One region of the Mesorhizobium sp. NZP2234 genome, then DNA from elsewhere that is predicted to be linked to it. Evidence: predicted binding sites of a transcription regulator. Region 1 holds the regulator's gene; each other region holds the start of a gene.

Region 1 (4,066 bases):
AGCCGGCCTCCGCGCTCGATCCGCTGTCGACCGCCAAGATCGAGGAACTGATCGACGAGCTGCAAGCCGACTACACGATCGTCATCGTCACCCACAACATGCAGCAGGCGGCGCGCGTCTCGAAGCAGACCGCCTTCATGTATCTGGGCGAACTGGTCGAATTCGACCGTACCGAGAAGATCTTCACGTCGCCCCGCGAAAAACGCACGCAAGACTACATCACCGGCCGCTTCGGCTGATCGCACGCATTACGAGGACCAGGATCATGGCCGAACACACAGTCGCAGCCTTCGACGAGGATCTCGGACAGATCAGCAGGCTGATCAGCGACATGGGCGATCTCGCCGGCTCGATGGTCGGCGGTGCCACCAAGGCGCTGTTGAATTCCGACAATGCGCTGGCACAGCGCGTGGTCTCCGACGACGCCATCATGGATGCACGCCAGCGCGAACTCGACGATCGCGCCATCACGCTGATCGCCAAGCGCCAGCCGATGGCCGACGATCTGCGCCATGTCGTCGGGTCGATCCGCATGGCCGGCGACCTCGAACGCATTGGCGACCTTGCCAAGAACATCGCCAAGCGCGTCGGCACCGTCGGTCTCGCCGCAACGCCGCGCGACCTGTCGCATTCCATCGACGCCATGGCGCAACTGGTGCTGATCCAGGTGCAGGGCGTGATCGAGGAGTATGCGGCGCGCGATGCCGCCGCGCTTGCGAAGCTGCGCGCCGACGACGAACGCATCGACGTCAAATACACGTCGGTGTTCCGCGAACTCCTGACCTACATGATGGAAGATCCGCGCAACATCACCGCTTGCACGCATCTGTTGTTCTGCGCCAAGAATCTCGAACGCATCGGCGACCATGTGACCAACATCGCCGAGAACGCGTACTATGTCCTGACCGGCACGCAACTGCCCGCCAACCGCCCCAAACAGGACGAGACGGCGATGTCGGCGCCGGCGGCTTGACGCAAGAGGTGACCAATCGATGATCGCGCCACGCATTATGGTGGTGGAGGATGAGGAGCCGCTGGGAGTGCTGCTCCGTTACAATCTTGAATCCGAAGGCTACCAGGTCGAGGTGGTGCCGCGCGGCGACGAGGCTGAAATCCGCCTGCAGGAGAACGTGCCCGACCTTCTGGTGCTCGACTGGATGGTGCCGGCGGTGTCCGGCATCGAACTCTGTCGGCGCCTGCGCATGCGGCCCGAGACCGAACGGCTGCCGATCATCATGCTGACGGCGCGCGGCGAGGAGAGCGACCGCGTGCGCGGCCTTTCGACCGGTGCTGACGACTATCTGGTCAAGCCGTTCTCGACGCCGGAATTCATGGCCCGCGTCAAGGCGCTGCTGCGCCGCGCCAAGCCGGAAGTGCTGTCCAGCGTGCTCAAGGTCGGCGACATCGTGCTCGACCGTGAATCGCACCGGGTCTACCGCAAGAAGAGCGAGATCCGGCTTGGGCCGACCGAATTCCGCCTTCTGGAATTCATGATGCGCCATCCCGGCCGCGTGTTCTCGCGCAGCCAACTGCTCGACAATGTCTGGGGTGAGACGATCTATATCGACGAGCGCACCGTGGATGTGCATGTCGGCCGCCTGCGCAAGGCGGTCAACAATGGCCGCATGCCCGACGTCATCCGCACCATCCGTGGGGCAGGCTACGCGATCCGTGAGGATTAGGTCCTTGGCGCGGAAGCGTTGACGGGTTGCATCCGCTCCCGGATAGAACGCATTTGGTGTTGGCTCAGAGCTTATGGCTTCGTCATCCCAGGGTCTCCGCGACGGAGCTTCGCTCCTGCTCCGCCCAGGGATGACGACCTCGAGGGGGCTCGGCCAATCTCCAGCGCTGATCTGTGGGATCGGCACAGGCGTTCGCTCAAGCCACATTCTTCCCAGCACTCCCTCTCGCCTGCACGCCCGGCGCGAAGATTTCCTGATCGACGAAGGTCAGTGCGCGCATGGCACAGCCCTCGCGGATCAGGGGCAGCTCGTTCGGTTCGGTGTCGAACGAAATCGATTTCGAGTGCTGGCCGCCAGCGGTCTGGGCGATCGCCTCGCGCAATGCCGGCTCGATCAGGTCGAAGGCGGCGGCGCTGACGCCGACCATGGCCACGGGGGCGGGATCGATCAGCGCGAACAGGCTGCCGAGGCCGTAACCCAGTGCTTCCCCGGCCTTGCGATAGGCTTCGCGCTCGGGCCCGGCCCGTTCACGTGCCGTGGCGGCGAGCGCCCGCATCTGCGCATCGCTGACATCGGCGACCGGCTCGGTGTCCTCGCCAAGCTGCCTGGCATTGCGCCAGATGGCGTAGTTGCCGGCATAAGCCTCGACGCACCCGCGCCGCCCGCATCGGCAGAGCGCGCCGCCTGGCCGATGGATCATGTGGCCGAACTCGCCGCCCGACGAATGGGTGCCGGTGAACAACTCGCCCTTCAGCACCAGGCCCATGCCGATGCCGTGCGACAAAAGGATGGCGATGAAGTCGTCGCGGTAGCGTTCGGGGTCGCGCCAGCGCAGCGCCACGGCCATCATGTTGCAGTCGTTCTCCATGGTGGCCGGGATGCCGAACTCGGCTTCCAGTATGTCGGCGAAGGCGATATCGGTCTGCGGCGTGATCGGCGACCACAGCATGGCCCTGGCCTCGGTGTCGGTGATGCCCTGGATCGCCAGTGCGATGCGGGCGACGCTGCGCACGTCGATATCGGGATCCTCGAGGCGGCGCCGTACAATGGCGACGCATTCACCGATCAGCGCCTCACGCGACATGGTCAGCGTGTCCAGCCGGCGCTGTTCCTCCGATATCACCTGGCCGGCATAGTCGATGACGGCGACGGACAGGAAATTCAGCGACAGCACCACGGTCATGATGGCCGCGGCCTCCGGGTTGAGGCCGAGGCCGACCTGTGGCCGGCCGCGTTTGAGCGCACCGGCCTCGCTCGGCTTGCCCTCGGCCAGGATGCCTTCGCCGATCAGGTCGGAAGAGATCGCCGATATGGTCGAATGGCTGAGGCCGGTGGTCGCGGCGATCTCGGTGCGCGACGGTTGGCCGGCCCGGCGCACGGCCGCAATCACCATGGCGCGGTTGCGCCGGCGCAGATCGTCGTGGCGGATTCCGACCGACATACTTTCCCACATCCTCCCGGTCGCCGCGGTTCTTCCTGCCCCTCGAACACTGCCGGCAACCGGGACAAATACTGGCAGAAGCGGATGGTGCTGTCATTTATTTATTGCGGGGCTCGAAAAAAAGTCCGCGACACCTCAATATCCATCAGAATCGATGTTGACAGCGTTTCGACGATGGACCAGTATTTTTTTTGAGGCTCGAAAAAATAGAGCCTCTGTGCCGGCCTTCGGGTCAGTTTGGTCGCGCCATACGCGGCGCAGGGAGGATATCATGAAGAGATTCACGGCCGCCATCCTGGCGGGTGTCGCCATGTCGCTGACGCTTGCGTCGGTCGCGCAGGCGAAGGACAAGGTCATCGGTGTTTCGTGGTCGAACTTCCAGGAAGAGCGCTGGAAAACCGACGAGGCCGCCATGAAGAAGGCGATCGAGGCCGCCGGCGACAAGTACATTTCCGCCGATGCGCAGTCCAATCCCGGCAAGCAGCTTACCGATGTCGAGAGCCTGATCTCGCAGGGCGCCAACTCGCTGATCATCCTGGCGCAGGATGCTTCGGCGATCGGCCCGGCGGTGCAGAAAGCACTGGACGAAGGCATTCCGGTCGTCGGCTATGACCGACTGATCGAGAACAAGGACGTCTTCTACCTGACCTTCGACAACAAGGAAGTCGGTCGCTTGCAGGCCAGCGCGGTGTTCAAGGTCAAGCCGGAAGGCAACTATGTCTTCATCAAGGGCTCGGGAGCCGATCCGAATGCCGATTTCCTGTTCTCGGGCTCGATGGAAGTGCTCAAGGCGGCCATCGACAGCGGCAAGATCAAGAATGTCGGCGAGGCCTATACGGACGGCTGGCTGCCCGCCAACGCCCAGAAGAACATGGAACAGTTCCTGACGGCCAACGACAACAAGGTCGATGCCGTGGTTGCCGCCAATGACGGCACCGCAGGC
Region 2 (4,066 bases), 1.0 Mb from region 1:
GCCGGCTACACGGTGGAGACCCAGGGTTTTCCGAATGCCTGACGCGATGGGTTCACGACGAGGCAGGTTGCTGTAGATTGGCCCGATGAAAGATTCCGAACACCCGCTCTTCCGGCCCCTGTGGCGGCGTGTCGCCGTCGTCGCGGTCTGCGTCATCTGGTCGATCATCGAGTTCGCCACCGGCACGCCGTTCTGGGGCGTCATCGCGCTCGGCTTCGCCGGCTATGGCGTCTGGCAGTTTTTTTATCTGTACAAGCCGATCGAAGATAAGCCTCCGGTCAAGCCGACGGAGTAGAACGGTCCATGGCGCGGGCGTTTTGCGTATCGGATTCTGTGTGCATGACATCGCGTACGTTGGCGATTGGCTGGAACGCTCCTCACTTCGTCATCCTAGGGCGTGGCAAGGAGCGTAGCGACGCAGCGCAGACCCTAGGATCCATGCCATGACGTTGAATGTGGTGTGACGGTGCAGAATTCCGTTCCGTCGCGCTTTTGGGCCGAGGTAACGGCATGGATCCTAGGGTCTTCGCGACGGAGCTTCGCTCCTGCTGCGCCCTAGGATGACGAAGTTGAGAGGCTTCGGCCAATCTCGAAGATTTGCGATAGGAGAGACAAAAATGTCGAAGCTGCTCGTGAAGGCCGACAAGGGCCATGGCCGCGTCGCTCATGTAACGCCGAAAAGCGCTGGCTGGACCTATGTCGGTTTCGACCTGCACCGGCTGCGGCCCGGCGAAAACGCGTCGGGAAAAACTGAAGACCGTGAAGTCTGCCTGGTGTTCATCACCGGCAAGGGCAAGGCGAAAGCCGGCGGCAAGGATCTTGGCCTGCTCGGGGGACGCATGTCGCCCTTCGAAGGCAAGCCGTGGTCGGTCTATATTCCCGAGGGATCGGACTGGTCGGTAACGGCCGATACCGAGCTGGAACTCGCGGTGTGCTCGGCGCCCGGTCTTGGCGGCGGCCTGCCGGTTCGGGTGATCGGACCCGACGATCTCGGCCAGGAAGTGCGCGGCAAGGGCACCAACACGCGCTACGTCACCAACATCCTGCCGGAAGGCAAGCCGGCGGACTCGCTGCTGGTGGTCGAGGTCATCACGCCCGGCGGCCACACGTCGAGCTACCCGCCACACAAGCATGACCAGGACAATCTGCCTGATGAATCCTATCTCGAGGAAACCTACTATCACCGTCTCAACCCGCCGCAGGGTTTTGCCTTCCAGCGCGTCTACACCGACGCCGACAAGAACGGCCATCGCGCGCTGGACGAAGCCATGGCGATCGAGGATGGCGACGTCGTGCTGGTGCCCAAGGGTTATCATCCCTGCGCCGCCTGCCATGGCTACGATCTGTACTATCTCAACGTCATGGCCGGACCGAAGCGGACGTGGAAATTCCACAATGCCCCCGAGCACGAATGGTTGATGAAGGCCTGATCGTTCCGGTCGCGCCGGCTGAAGTTGTTGGTCCAGTTTGAAAAAATCGTCGGCTAAGGACCGCCTGGCGCGATTTGCCTTCGAAAACCCTTCAAAGCTTCGTCAATCCGTCATGGAAATCACCTATGGCAACGGATCTGACGAGGACTTCCCATGCGTTATGCCATCTATTTCACCCCCCGGCAGGACGAACCGCTGGCGCGGATCGCCGCCAATTGGCTGGGCCGCGACCCGTTCGGCGCGGCGACAAGGCCGGTCGAGGCCGTGGCCGATCTGGCGGCGGCGGAAGTTGCCTTCCACACAGCTTCGGCCCGCCGCTATGGCTTCCACGCGACGCTGAAAGCCCCCTTCCGCCTAGCCGCCAACGAGACGGAAACGTCGCTGCGCGCGGGGCTCGACCATTTTGCCGAGGCGACGCCTGTCGTGACGATACCGCGTCTCGTCGTCAGCCAGATCGACAGCTTCTTCGCGCTGGTGCCTGAAGGACCGTTGCCTTCGCTCAACCGTTTCGCCGACGAGGTCGTGCGCGACTTCGACCGCTTTCGCGCGCCACTGACAGAGGCCGAAATCGAGCGGCGCAGCCCCGATTCGCTGAAGCCGGCCGAGTTCCGCAATCTCTGCCAGTGGGGCTACCCCTATGTCTTCGAGACCTTTCGCTTCCATATGACGCTGTCGGGTCGGGTCGGGCCACAGGAAAGCCCCCGTCTTCGCCTGGCAATCGACAGCCTGTTCGCCGAAGTGCTGCAACAACCTGTGCTGGTGGACGCGCTGACGCTGTTTGTCGAAACCGAACCCGGGGCGCCTTTCATGGTGCTTTCCCAGCACGCGCTGGGACGCCGACCGGCCAGAAAAATCGCCTGAACAAGCCCTGCCCCAGATGATCAAGGACTGCCCGAAATGACCGCCGAGACCGTTCTTTCCAACGCCCGTATCGTGCTAGCCGACGAGATCGTCGAGGGGTCGCTGGTGCTGCGCGACGGCTTCATCGCCGGCATCGATGCCGGCGCTGCCCGCACCGGCGACGACATGGGCGGCGACTATGTCATTCCGGGGCTGGTCGAACTGCACACCGACCATCTCGAGGGCCATTACGCACCACGGCCGAAGGTACGCTGGAACCCGATCGCGGCGGTGCTTGCCCATGACGCGCAGGTGGCGACGGCCGGCATCACCACCGTGCTCGACGCCTTGCGCGTCGGCATGGACGAGGACGCCGATCTTACCTTGGCCGATATCCGCAAGCTCGCCGATGCAATCGAGGACAGCGTCGCGCGGGATCGTCTGCGCGCCGATCATTTCCTGCATCTGCGCTGCGAGGTTTCGGCGCCCGACTGCCTGCAGGCCTTCGCCAATTTCGATAAGGACGACCGGGTCAAGTTGGCGTCGCTGATGGACCATGCGCCCGGCCAGCGTCAGTTCGTCAATCTCGAAACCTATGCCTACTACTACCAGCGCAAGCTGAAGCTGACCGACCGCGACTTCAAATTGTTCTGCGAGAAGCGGATGGCGGAATCGGCGCGCTATTCGGCGCCGAACCGCGCGGTGATCGCCGCTGCCTGCCAGGAGCGCGGCATCGTGCTCGCCAGCCATGACGACGCCACGTCGAGCCATGTCGACGAGGCGATCGAGCAAGGTGTGCGCGTTGCCGAGTTCCCGACCACCGAGGAAGCGGCGCGCGCCTCGAAGGCCGCGGGCCTGGGCGTGCTGATGGGCGCGCCCAACGTCATGCGCGGCGCTTCGCATTCGGGCAATGTCTCGGCGCGCACGCTGGCCAGCGACGGCCTGCTCGACATCCTGTCATCCGACTATATTCCGTTCAGCCTGATCCAGTCGGCCTTCTTCCTCGGCGACATGGTCGAAGGCATTTCGCTGCCGCAGGCGGTCGCCATGGTTTCGAAGAACCCGGCGGAAGCCGTTGGCCTCACCGACCGCGGCGTCATCGAACAGGGCCGCCGCGCCGACCTGGTGCGCGTGCGTGTCGATGACCATGTTCCGGTCGTGCGCACCGTCTGGCGGCAGGGACGCCGGGTCGCATGATGGTGTCGGCCTTGATCGAACGTGAATTGTCCGCCGAGACGTTTCCGATCCGCCACGGCGTCTTTGTCGCCGTCGTGGGGCCAAGCGGCGCCGGCAAGGACACGGTGATCGGCTACGCCCGCACGCTCTTTGCCGACGAGAGCCGGCTGGAGTTCGTCCGCCGCGTCATCACCAGGCCGAGCGATGTCGCGAGCGAGGATCACGACACGCTGGCCGACGCGGCCTTTGTCGAGGCCGAGGCCGACGGCGCCTTCGCCATCTCGTGGGAAGCGCATGGCTTGCGCTATGGCCTGCCTGCCGATGTCGACTGGTCGGTCGCCAATGGTCATGTCGCGGTCGCCAATGTGTCGCGCGCGATCATCCCCACCTTGCGCGAGCGCTATGCCAATCTGGCCATTGTCGAGATCACCGCCTCGCCTGATGTGCTGGCCGAGCGGCTGGCGATGCGCGGCCGCGAGTCGCGTGGCGAAGTGCTGGCGCGGCTGGCGCGCAGCGCCAACGTCACCCTGTCCGGACCCGGCGTCACCTCGATCGACAACAGTGGCCAACGCGAGGTTGCCGGCGAACGTTTCGCCGAGCTGCTGCGCAAGGCGATGGCC
Region 3 (4,066 bases), 290 kb from region 1:
TCCGATATCTCTGCGCCGTTGCTGTCGGCGCCATAGACGAGGCGCACGGCCTCGCGGTTCAGTTCCTCGGGTGGACCGTCGAAGACGACCTTGCCGGCGGCCATGCCGATTATGCGGTTGCAATAGGCGCGCGCGGTATCGAGCGTATGCAGATTGGTGACGACGGTGATGCCTTCGCGCAGATTGATGTCCTGCAGGGAATCCATCACCACCTTGGCGTTGAGCGGGTCGAGCGAGGCGATCGGCTCGTCGGCGAGGATAACCTTGGGCTGCTGCATCATGGCGCGGGCGATAGCGACGCGCTGCTGCTGTCCGCCGGACAGCGTGCCGGCGGGCTGCAAGGCGGTACGGGCGATGTCGAGCCGCTCCAGGGCCGCGACCGCCTCGGCGCATTCGGCGCGCGAGAACATGCCGAGAAGGTTGGACAGGGTCGAACGATGGTTCAACTTGCCGAGCAGCACGTTGGTCAGCACGTCGAGGCGCGGCACCAGGTTGAACTGCTGGAAGATCATGGCGCAATCGCGCTGCCAGCGCCGCAGCGGTGAGCCGCGCAACTGGGAGACCTCGGCGCCGTCAAAACAAATCGACCCCTGGCTGGGGTCGACGAGACGGTTGATCATGCGAAGAAGGGTCGATTTGCCAGCGCCCGAACGGCCGATGACGCCGACCATCTGACCCTGCGGGATCGAGATGGTGACGTCGCTGACGGCGGTGTTCTTGCCAAATCGTCGGCTGACACCGCGGATTTCGAGCGTGGCAGGGCTTGCTGACATGGGCTGGTTCCAGTCCGGTCCATATTGATCGTCAGGCATTCGCCTAACGCAGCCACATGAACCTGCCGTGTCGCCAGCATGTCAGTTTTGTTACACTCCACAGGCTTGGCGAACGGCGACTTGCGGGCAATCAGCCGAGCACCAGCAATTCCTCGAAATGCTTCATGTCGCGGAAGGCGCAGAGGGCGGGCGCCTTGATCTCGATTATCGGAGCCTGCCTTGCGAAAAGCGCCAGGCAATCGTCGAACAGTGCCTGCCAGGCCGCGGCCCTGTCGTCGGCGAGACGCTGGATCTGGTAGGCGAAGGTGATGTGGAAGACGTATGTGTCGTGATCGGGATGCCGGTAGCCGAACGGCACCGCCAGCGCATCGCGCCATTGACGCATGATGCGCACATCCTCGTCCGTCGCGCCGGCAACGGTGAGGCCGGTCGGCACGACCTCGATCACCTTGATGTTGAAGGGGCCGAAGCCCTTGAAGCCCTTCAGGCGCTCCAGATAGAGGCGAGTCATCGCATCGATGCTGGTGTCTAGCGGCACGTCGTGCGGCCAGAAGGGCAGGCGGCGGCGATATTCGATGATGCCCTGGAACAGCGTCATGTGCAGGCTGGAGACGGGCGTGAAGGCGAGCCGGTGGGCGTCAGGCATCGCCAGCATCTTCTCACGCACGCCAAGCACCACGGCCTCGGATGGCGAACCTCCGACCAGATGGCTGACGACGGTGTTGCCTGGCTCGGTCAGGAAATTGCCCGATGTGTCGTACCGGGTACCGAGATGCGTCGGTGGGGTCGGATTGGAGCCGGCAAAGAATCCGGCGAGCGAGGGTCTGAGGGTGTCGGGCATGGCTATCTCCTTGGGGAGATGGCGTCCTGTCCGAGTCCTGTGTCAAGGATGTGAACAGGCTCCCCGATGACGATGATGTGGGGATTCACCTACCCCTCGTATTTCTCCAGGAAGGCCTCGGCCGAAAGCTCGCGAAAATCATCAAGTGACGCGCGCAGCCTGGCATGGTCCCAGTCCCACCAGGCAAGCGCCTGGTAGCGTTCGGCGGTGCGGCGGTCGAAGCGCTCGCGGATCGGCCTTGCCGGCACGCCGGCGACGATGGTGTAGGGCGCGACATCCTTCGACACGACGGCGCCGGCGCCGACCGCGGCGCCATCGCCGACACTAACGCCGGGCAGGACGGTCGAACCGTGACCGAGCCAGGTGTCGTGGCCGATGCTGACGCGCTTGGCGCGGCGCTGGGCGAAGAACTCGCTCTCATGCTCGGCATCGTCCCAATAGTCCGAGGCGCGGTAGGTGAAATGGTGCAGCGTCGGCCGCCAGGTCGGGTGATTGGTGGCGTTGAGGCGCACGCTTGCGGCGATGTTGGCGAACTTGCCGATCGTCGCGCACCAGACGGCGCAATCCTGCATCATGTAGGAATAATCGCCGAGCTCGCTTTCCGAAACCCGGCTGCGGTCGGCGATCTCGGTCCAGCGGCCAAGCGTCGAGTTGTGCACCTCCGCCGTCGGGTGGACCAGCGGCGTCTCCGACAATTTCCTGGTCATGCGGCGAGTTTTCCCGGAGCAAAGGCGGTGACGTCGATGATGCGGTCGGCAACCGCCTCGCGCACATCGTGATCGTGGAAGATGCCGAGGAGGGCGACGCCAGCCGCCTTCTTGGCGGCGATGAGTTCGATCACCACGTCGCGGTTGGTGGCATCGAGCGAGGCGGTCGGCTCGTCGAGCAGCAGGATCGGGTGTTCGGTGATGAAGCCGCGCGCGATGTTGACGCGCTGTTGCTCACCGCCGGAGAAGGTCGCTGGCGGCAGCGCCCAGAGTTTTTCCGGCAGGTTGAGCTTTGCCAACAGTGCGCGCGCCTTGCCTCTGGCCGCCTCGCGCTCCTCGCCGCGTTCGACCAATGGCTCCGCGACGACATCAAGCGCCGAAACGCGCGGCACGGTGCGCAGGAACTGGCTGACATAGCCGATCGTTTGCCGGCGCACGGCAAGCACGGTGCGCGGGCTGGCATTGGCGAGATCGATCAGCCCGTCCTCGTGACTGACGATGATCTGACCTTCATCGGCGGCATAGTTGCCGTAGAGCATTTTCAGGATCGAGCTCTTGCCGGCACCGGACGGACCGCCGAGCACCGTGCATTCGCCAGCCTTGATCGAGAATGAGACACCAGCGACGACGGGCAGCTTGATGCCGTCGCGCAGGTGCATGGTGAAGCTCTTGGCGACGTCGGAAACAACGAGCGGGGTTGGCATGATCAGTGTCCTTTGTCTTGCCGCATGATCCGGTCCGAAAACCGGCTTCCACTTTTCGGGATCATGCGGCTACACCTGCAGAATCGAGGAAACGAGAAGCTGCGTGTAAGGCGCGCGCGGATCATCGAGCACGCGGTCGGTGAGTCCGCTTTCGACGACGCGGCCGTCCTTCATCACCATCATGCGCTGGGAGAGAAGACGTGCGACGGCAAGGTCGTGGGTGACGACGATGGCCGCGAGACCAAGATCGGTGACCAGTCCGCGCAGGAGATCAAGCAGTCGCGCCTGCACCGAGACATCGAGGCCGCCCGTCGGCTCATCCATGAACACCAGCCGTGGGCCGGTGACGAGGTTGCGGGCGATCTGCAGGCGCTGGCGCATGCCGCCGGAAAAGGCGCGCGGCTCGTCGTCGATGCGGTCTTCCTCGATCTCGACGCGTGACAGCCAGTCGACGGCCGTGGCGCGGATCTTGCCGTAGTGGCGGTCGCCGACCGCCATCAGCCGTTCGCCGACATTGGCGCCGGCCGACACCGTCATGCGCAGGCCATCGGCCGGGTTCTGGTGGACAAAGCCCCAGTCGGTGCGCATCAAGAAGCGGCGCTCGGCCTCGCTCATGCGGTAGAGCTCACGAAACTGGCCGTCGCGCATGCGGTAGCTGGCGGTGCCGGAGGAAGGTAAGAGCCGCGTCGACAAGCAGTTGAGCAGCGTCGTCTTGCCGGAACCGGATTCGCCGACGACAGCCAGGACCTCGCCCGGCCACAGGTCGAAGGTGACGTTGTCGCAGCCGACGCGCGAACCGTAGAATTTGGAGAGCGCCGAGACGCGCAGCAACGGTTCGTCGGTCATTGTGCCGGCTCCATTTTTTCCGAGGCATGATCGGCATCGGGGGCAAGGTGGCCGCGATGGCCGTCGGCTCGCCGCTTCTCGCAGTGGTCGGTGTCGGAGCAGACGAACATGTGGCCGCCGTGGTCGTCGAGGATGACCTCGTCGAGATACACGTTCTCGGCGGCGCACAGCGCGCAGGGCTGGTCGAAGGTCTGC
Region 4 (4,066 bases), 3.3 Mb from region 1:
TGCCGGCCGCCGAACGCAGCGCGACGCTGGCCAAGCGCAAGCGCGAGGCTGACGCCATGCGCGCCCGCTTCAACGGCTGCAACACGACGCGCGAGTTCGCCAAGGGCCTGATCGACGTCACCGTTCGCGATCTGGGCCGGGTGCTGGCGCCGCAACTGCCGCCGGACTGGGCCGAGCAGATCAAGGCCACCAAGGTTGGCGGCGCCACTGTCACGCGCGAAACCGAGCGCGGCGTCGAGTTCATCGGCATCTGCTCGTCGCGCGAAGTGTCCGACGACAAGACTGCCCAGATGGTGTTCCAGAGCGAAGGCTCCAACGACAAGGCGGCCGACGATCTCAGCAAGAAATATGTAGACGAGCTGAAGGCGAAAGCCCGCATCGTCAAGCGCTGACGTGAGCAGCGCGATGAACGCGCTGGCGCTTAGCGTTGGCGATCCGTCCGGCATCGGCCCCGAAATCGCTATCACCGCCTTCCTGGCGCGCGAGGCAGTCGGCTTGCCTGCCTTCTATCTCTTGGCTGATCCGGCGCTGATCGCATCGCGGGCAAGCCACCTCGGCGTGTCGGTGCCGATCGTCGAGACAACGCCGGCGCAAACGGCGCAAGTTTTCGTCGATAGCCTGCCGGTCGTTTCACTGGCCGCCCGGTTCATCGACAGCCCCGGCAGGCCGAATCCGGCCAATGCGGCCGGCACCATCGAGGCGATCGACCGCGCGGTCGCCGCCTGCCTCGCTGGCGACGCCGCTGCCATGGTCACCTGCCCTATCGCCAAGAAGCCGCTCTACGATGCCGGCTTCCGCTTTCCCGGCCATACCGAATATCTGGCGCATCTGGCGGCCCGGCACGGTGGTGTCGAGGTGACGCCGGTCATGATGCTGGCAGGCCCTGATCTGCGCACCGTTCCCGTCACCATCCACATCGCGCTGGCCGAGGTGCCGAAGTCCCTGACCACCGAATTGATCGTGGCGACCGCGCGCATCACCGCCACAGACCTCGCCAGCCGCTTCGGCATCGCCAGGCCGAGGCTTGCCATTGCCGGCCTCAATCCGCATGCTGGCGAAGGCGGCTCCATGGGCCAGGAAGACGAACGTGTGGTGCGCCCGGCGGTCGACATCCTGCGCGCCGAGGGCATCGATGCTTTCGGGCCTCTACCGGCCGACACGCTGTTCCATGCCCGGGCGCGGGCGGGCTATGATGTCGCGCTGTGTATGTATCATGACCAGGCCTTGATCCCGGCCAAGGCGTTGGCTTTCGACGAGGCGGTCAACGTCACGCTCGGCCTGCCCTTTATCCGCACGTCGCCCGACCATGGCACGGCCTTCGACATCGCCGGCAAGGGCATTGCACGGCCCGATAGCCTGATCGCCGCGTTGAAGCTCGCCAGACGGCTCGCCGACATCGACAACAAGGCCGCGGCCGCATGAGCGCTCCCGTTTCCGGTCCGAACGCATGAGCATCGACGGGCTGCCGCCGCTGCGCGATGTGATCGAGCGCCATGGGCTGCAGGCGAAAAAGGCGCTCGGCCAGAATTTCCTGCTCGATCTCAATTTGACGGGCAAGATCGCACGCAGCGCCGGCGACCTGACAAGCACCGCGGTGATCGAGGTTGGTCCGGGGCCTGGCGGCCTGACAAGAGCGCTGCTTTCCAACGGCGCCCGCCGGGTTGTCGCCATCGAGCGCGACGAGCGCTGCCTGGCGGCACTGGCCGAAGTCTCCGCTTACTATCCCGGCCGGCTGGAGGTGATTTCGGGCGACGCGCTCAAGACCGACTTTGCCGGCATCGCGGCAGCGGCCGGAGATGGTGGCACGGTGAGGATCGTGGCCAACCTACCCTACAATATCGGTACGGAATTACTCATCCGCTGGCTGACTGTTATGGACTGGCCGCCCTTCTACGCCTCGATGACGCTGATGTTCCAACGTGAGGTGGCCCAGCGCATCGTCGCCGCGCCTGGCAGCGATGCCTATGGCAGGCTTGGCGTGCTGGCCGGCTGGCGCACGCAAGCCAGGATCGCCTTCGACGTACCGCCCCAGGCCTTCACGCCGCCGCCCAAGGTCACCTCTTCGGTGGTGCATCTGGAGCCGCGCGCGACACCCCTGCCCACTGACGTGAAGAAACTCGGCCGCGTCACCGAAGCCGCGTTCGGCCAGCGCCGAAAGATGTTGCGGCAGAGCGTGAAAAGCCTGGGCGGCGAGGCCTTGCTTGAGCGCGCGGGCATCGATCCGACGAGACGCGCCGAAACGCTCAGCGTCGAGGAATTTGTACGCCTGACGAACGCGGTGTAGCTCCCTTCCCGCCGCTTGCGGGGAGACGATGCCGACAGGCAATGAGCGGCGCAAACCATTTTCAGAGTACGGTGTGCTGCCCCATCCGGCCCTTCGGGCCACATTCTCCCGTGAGATCGAACCCCCTTTGCCGTAACGAGCGCGGCAGGCGCGTCATATCGTCGCATATTGCGACGGAAGGTGTCATGATGGTCATTCTGGCCTGCTTCCAGAAGTCCGCCAGCAGCGCGGCGGACGATGCAGTATTCTGAGAATGACATGACAATGTATTAAAACTGTGATCAGTTCGGGCGATAGTCGCGCAACTGCTTAATCATGAAGTTCTTGAATGGGAGCCCATGAACGCCAGAAGCCTTCTTTCGGATTATTCGAATCCGAATCGATTCGCACGTGGGATGCCCACGGCGCTGTGTCATTTTCATTCATCGCAAGCGCACGACGCGCGCCCTACCCAATCATCGGAGAAGGCGCGCTAAGCGCCCCACCCTTTTCCGTTTTCCATTTTCCGGTCCCAAAGCAGAAAGGAAGCGCAGCATGTCTTCACAATCGAGCCTGAGGTTGGCGATGCGGGCATTGTTGGTCCGCGAGAATTTTGGCGAAGAATCAGCTGCGGGACGCGCGATGGCGGCGCTGGTCGATGAACTGGAACGGCGCGAGATCGAAGTCGTGCTTTCTTCGGCCGTCGACGACGCGCTTGCGATCGTTTCGACCGATCCCTCGATCCAATGCTTGCTACTCGACTGGGATCTGAGCAAAGGCGACGAGCATCAGGCGGCGCGCACGATCCTGGACGCGATGCGCGATTTCAACGCCGACGTGCCAATCTTCCTGCTCGCCAACCGCAGCGTGGCCTCAACGATCCCGGCCGACGCGATGACCAAGGCCGACGATTTTATCTGGCTGCTCGAGGACACTGCCGACTTCATCGGCGGGCGCGTCTTCGCGGCGCTGCAACGCTATCGCTCGACAGTCCTGCCACCGATGTTCGCCGGTCTCGTCGAGTTCGCGCGGACCTATGAATATTCTTGGCACACCCCGGGACATACTGGCGGCACCGCTTTTCTGACCTCGCCCGTCGGACGGGCCTTCTTCGAGTTTTTCGGGGAAAGCCTGTTCCGGTCAGACCTGTCGATTTCGGTCGGCGAACTCGGCTCGCTGCTGGACCATAGCGGGGCGATCGGCGCGGGCGAACGCTATGCCGCGAAGGTCTTTGGATCGGACCGGAGCTATTATGTCACCAATGGTTCGTCGACATCGAACCGCGTCATATTGATGGCGAGCGTGACGCGTGACCAGGTCGCGCTGTGCGACCGCAACTGCCACAAGTCTGTCGAACATGCGATGACGCTGTCGGGCGCGATCCCGTGTTACCTGATGCCGACGCGCAACGCGCTGGGGATCATCGGACCGATCCCGCCCGAGCGACTGACCCCCGCCGCGCTGCGCCTGCTGGTCAGCGAGAATCCACTGGTGCCGATCGGTCCCGATGCCAGGCCGGTCCACGCGGTCATCACCAATTCGACCTATGACGGGCTTTGCTACAATGTCGCGCGCGTCGAGGAACTGATGGGCGAAAGCGTCGACCGGCTCCATTTCGACGAAGCCTGGTACGCCTATGCGCGCTTCAACCCGATTTATCGCGAACGCTTCGGAATGCACGGTGAACCGGCGACGCGCGATCGGTCGAAGCCTACCGTCTTCACAACCCATTCGACGCACAAGCTGCTCGCGGCGCTGTCGCAGGCGTCGATGATCCATGTTCGCGACGGCCGCAACCCGATC

The links. The regulator PhoB, encoded in region 1, activates phosphate uptake and scavenging genes when phosphate is short. The targets are predictions, from matches to a motif close to TGTCATNNANCTGTCAT.
Region 2: the regulator PhoB is predicted to act here: its motif matches at 1,528-1,544, upstream of EB230_RS02570 (DUF1045 domain-containing protein).
Region 3: the regulator PhoB is predicted to act here: its motif matches at 852-868, upstream of phnC (phosphonate ABC transporter ATP-binding protein).
Region 4: the regulator PhoB is predicted to act here: its motif matches at 2,532-2,548, upstream of EB230_RS24420 (Orn/Lys/Arg decarboxylase N-terminal domain-containing protein).

What each region holds. Positions count from the first base shown of each region.
Region 1 covers NZ_CP033364.1:1,586,229-1,590,294, forward strand. Annotated here, with positions in the region: gene pstB (phosphate ABC transporter ATP-binding protein PstB) at 1-239, shown strand, start outside; gene phoU (phosphate signaling complex protein PhoU) at 266-973, shown strand; gene phoB (phosphate regulon transcriptional regulator PhoB) at 993-1,682, shown strand; gene EB230_RS07790 (ROK family protein) at 1,879-3,123, opposite strand; gene xylF (D-xylose ABC transporter substrate-binding protein) at 3,395-4,066, shown strand, end outside.
Region 2 covers NZ_CP033364.1:560,153-564,218, forward strand. Annotated here, with positions in the region: gene iolE (myo-inosose-2 dehydratase) at 1-42, shown strand, start outside; gene EB230_RS02560 (DUF3329 domain-containing protein) at 86-295, shown strand; gene iolB (5-deoxy-glucuronate isomerase) at 618-1,430, shown strand; gene EB230_RS02570 (DUF1045 domain-containing protein) at 1,584-2,291, shown strand; gene EB230_RS02575 (alpha-D-ribose 1-methylphosphonate 5-triphosphate diphosphatase) at 2,328-3,467, shown strand; gene phnN (phosphonate metabolism protein/1,5-bisphosphokinase (PRPP-forming) PhnN) at 3,464-4,066, shown strand, end outside.
Region 3 covers NZ_CP033364.1:1,873,684-1,877,749, forward strand. Annotated here, with positions in the region: gene phnC (phosphonate ABC transporter ATP-binding protein) at 1-773, opposite strand, end outside; gene EB230_RS09185 (DUF1868 domain-containing protein) at 904-1,614, opposite strand; gene EB230_RS09190 (DapH/DapD/GlmU-related protein) at 1,704-2,321, opposite strand; gene phnL (phosphonate C-P lyase system protein PhnL) at 2,318-3,025, opposite strand; gene phnK (phosphonate C-P lyase system protein PhnK) at 3,095-3,871, opposite strand; gene EB230_RS09205 (alpha-D-ribose 1-methylphosphonate 5-phosphate C-P-lyase PhnJ) at 3,868-4,066, opposite strand, start outside.
Region 4 covers NZ_CP033364.1:4,916,736-4,920,801, forward strand. Annotated here, with positions in the region: gene EB230_RS24405 (peptidylprolyl isomerase) at 1-392, shown strand, start outside; gene pdxA (4-hydroxythreonine-4-phosphate dehydrogenase PdxA) at 406-1,422, shown strand; gene rsmA (16S rRNA (adenine(1518)-N(6)/adenine(1519)-N(6))-dimethyltransferase RsmA) at 1,448-2,284, shown strand; gene EB230_RS24420 (Orn/Lys/Arg decarboxylase N-terminal domain-containing protein) at 2,819-4,066, shown strand, end outside.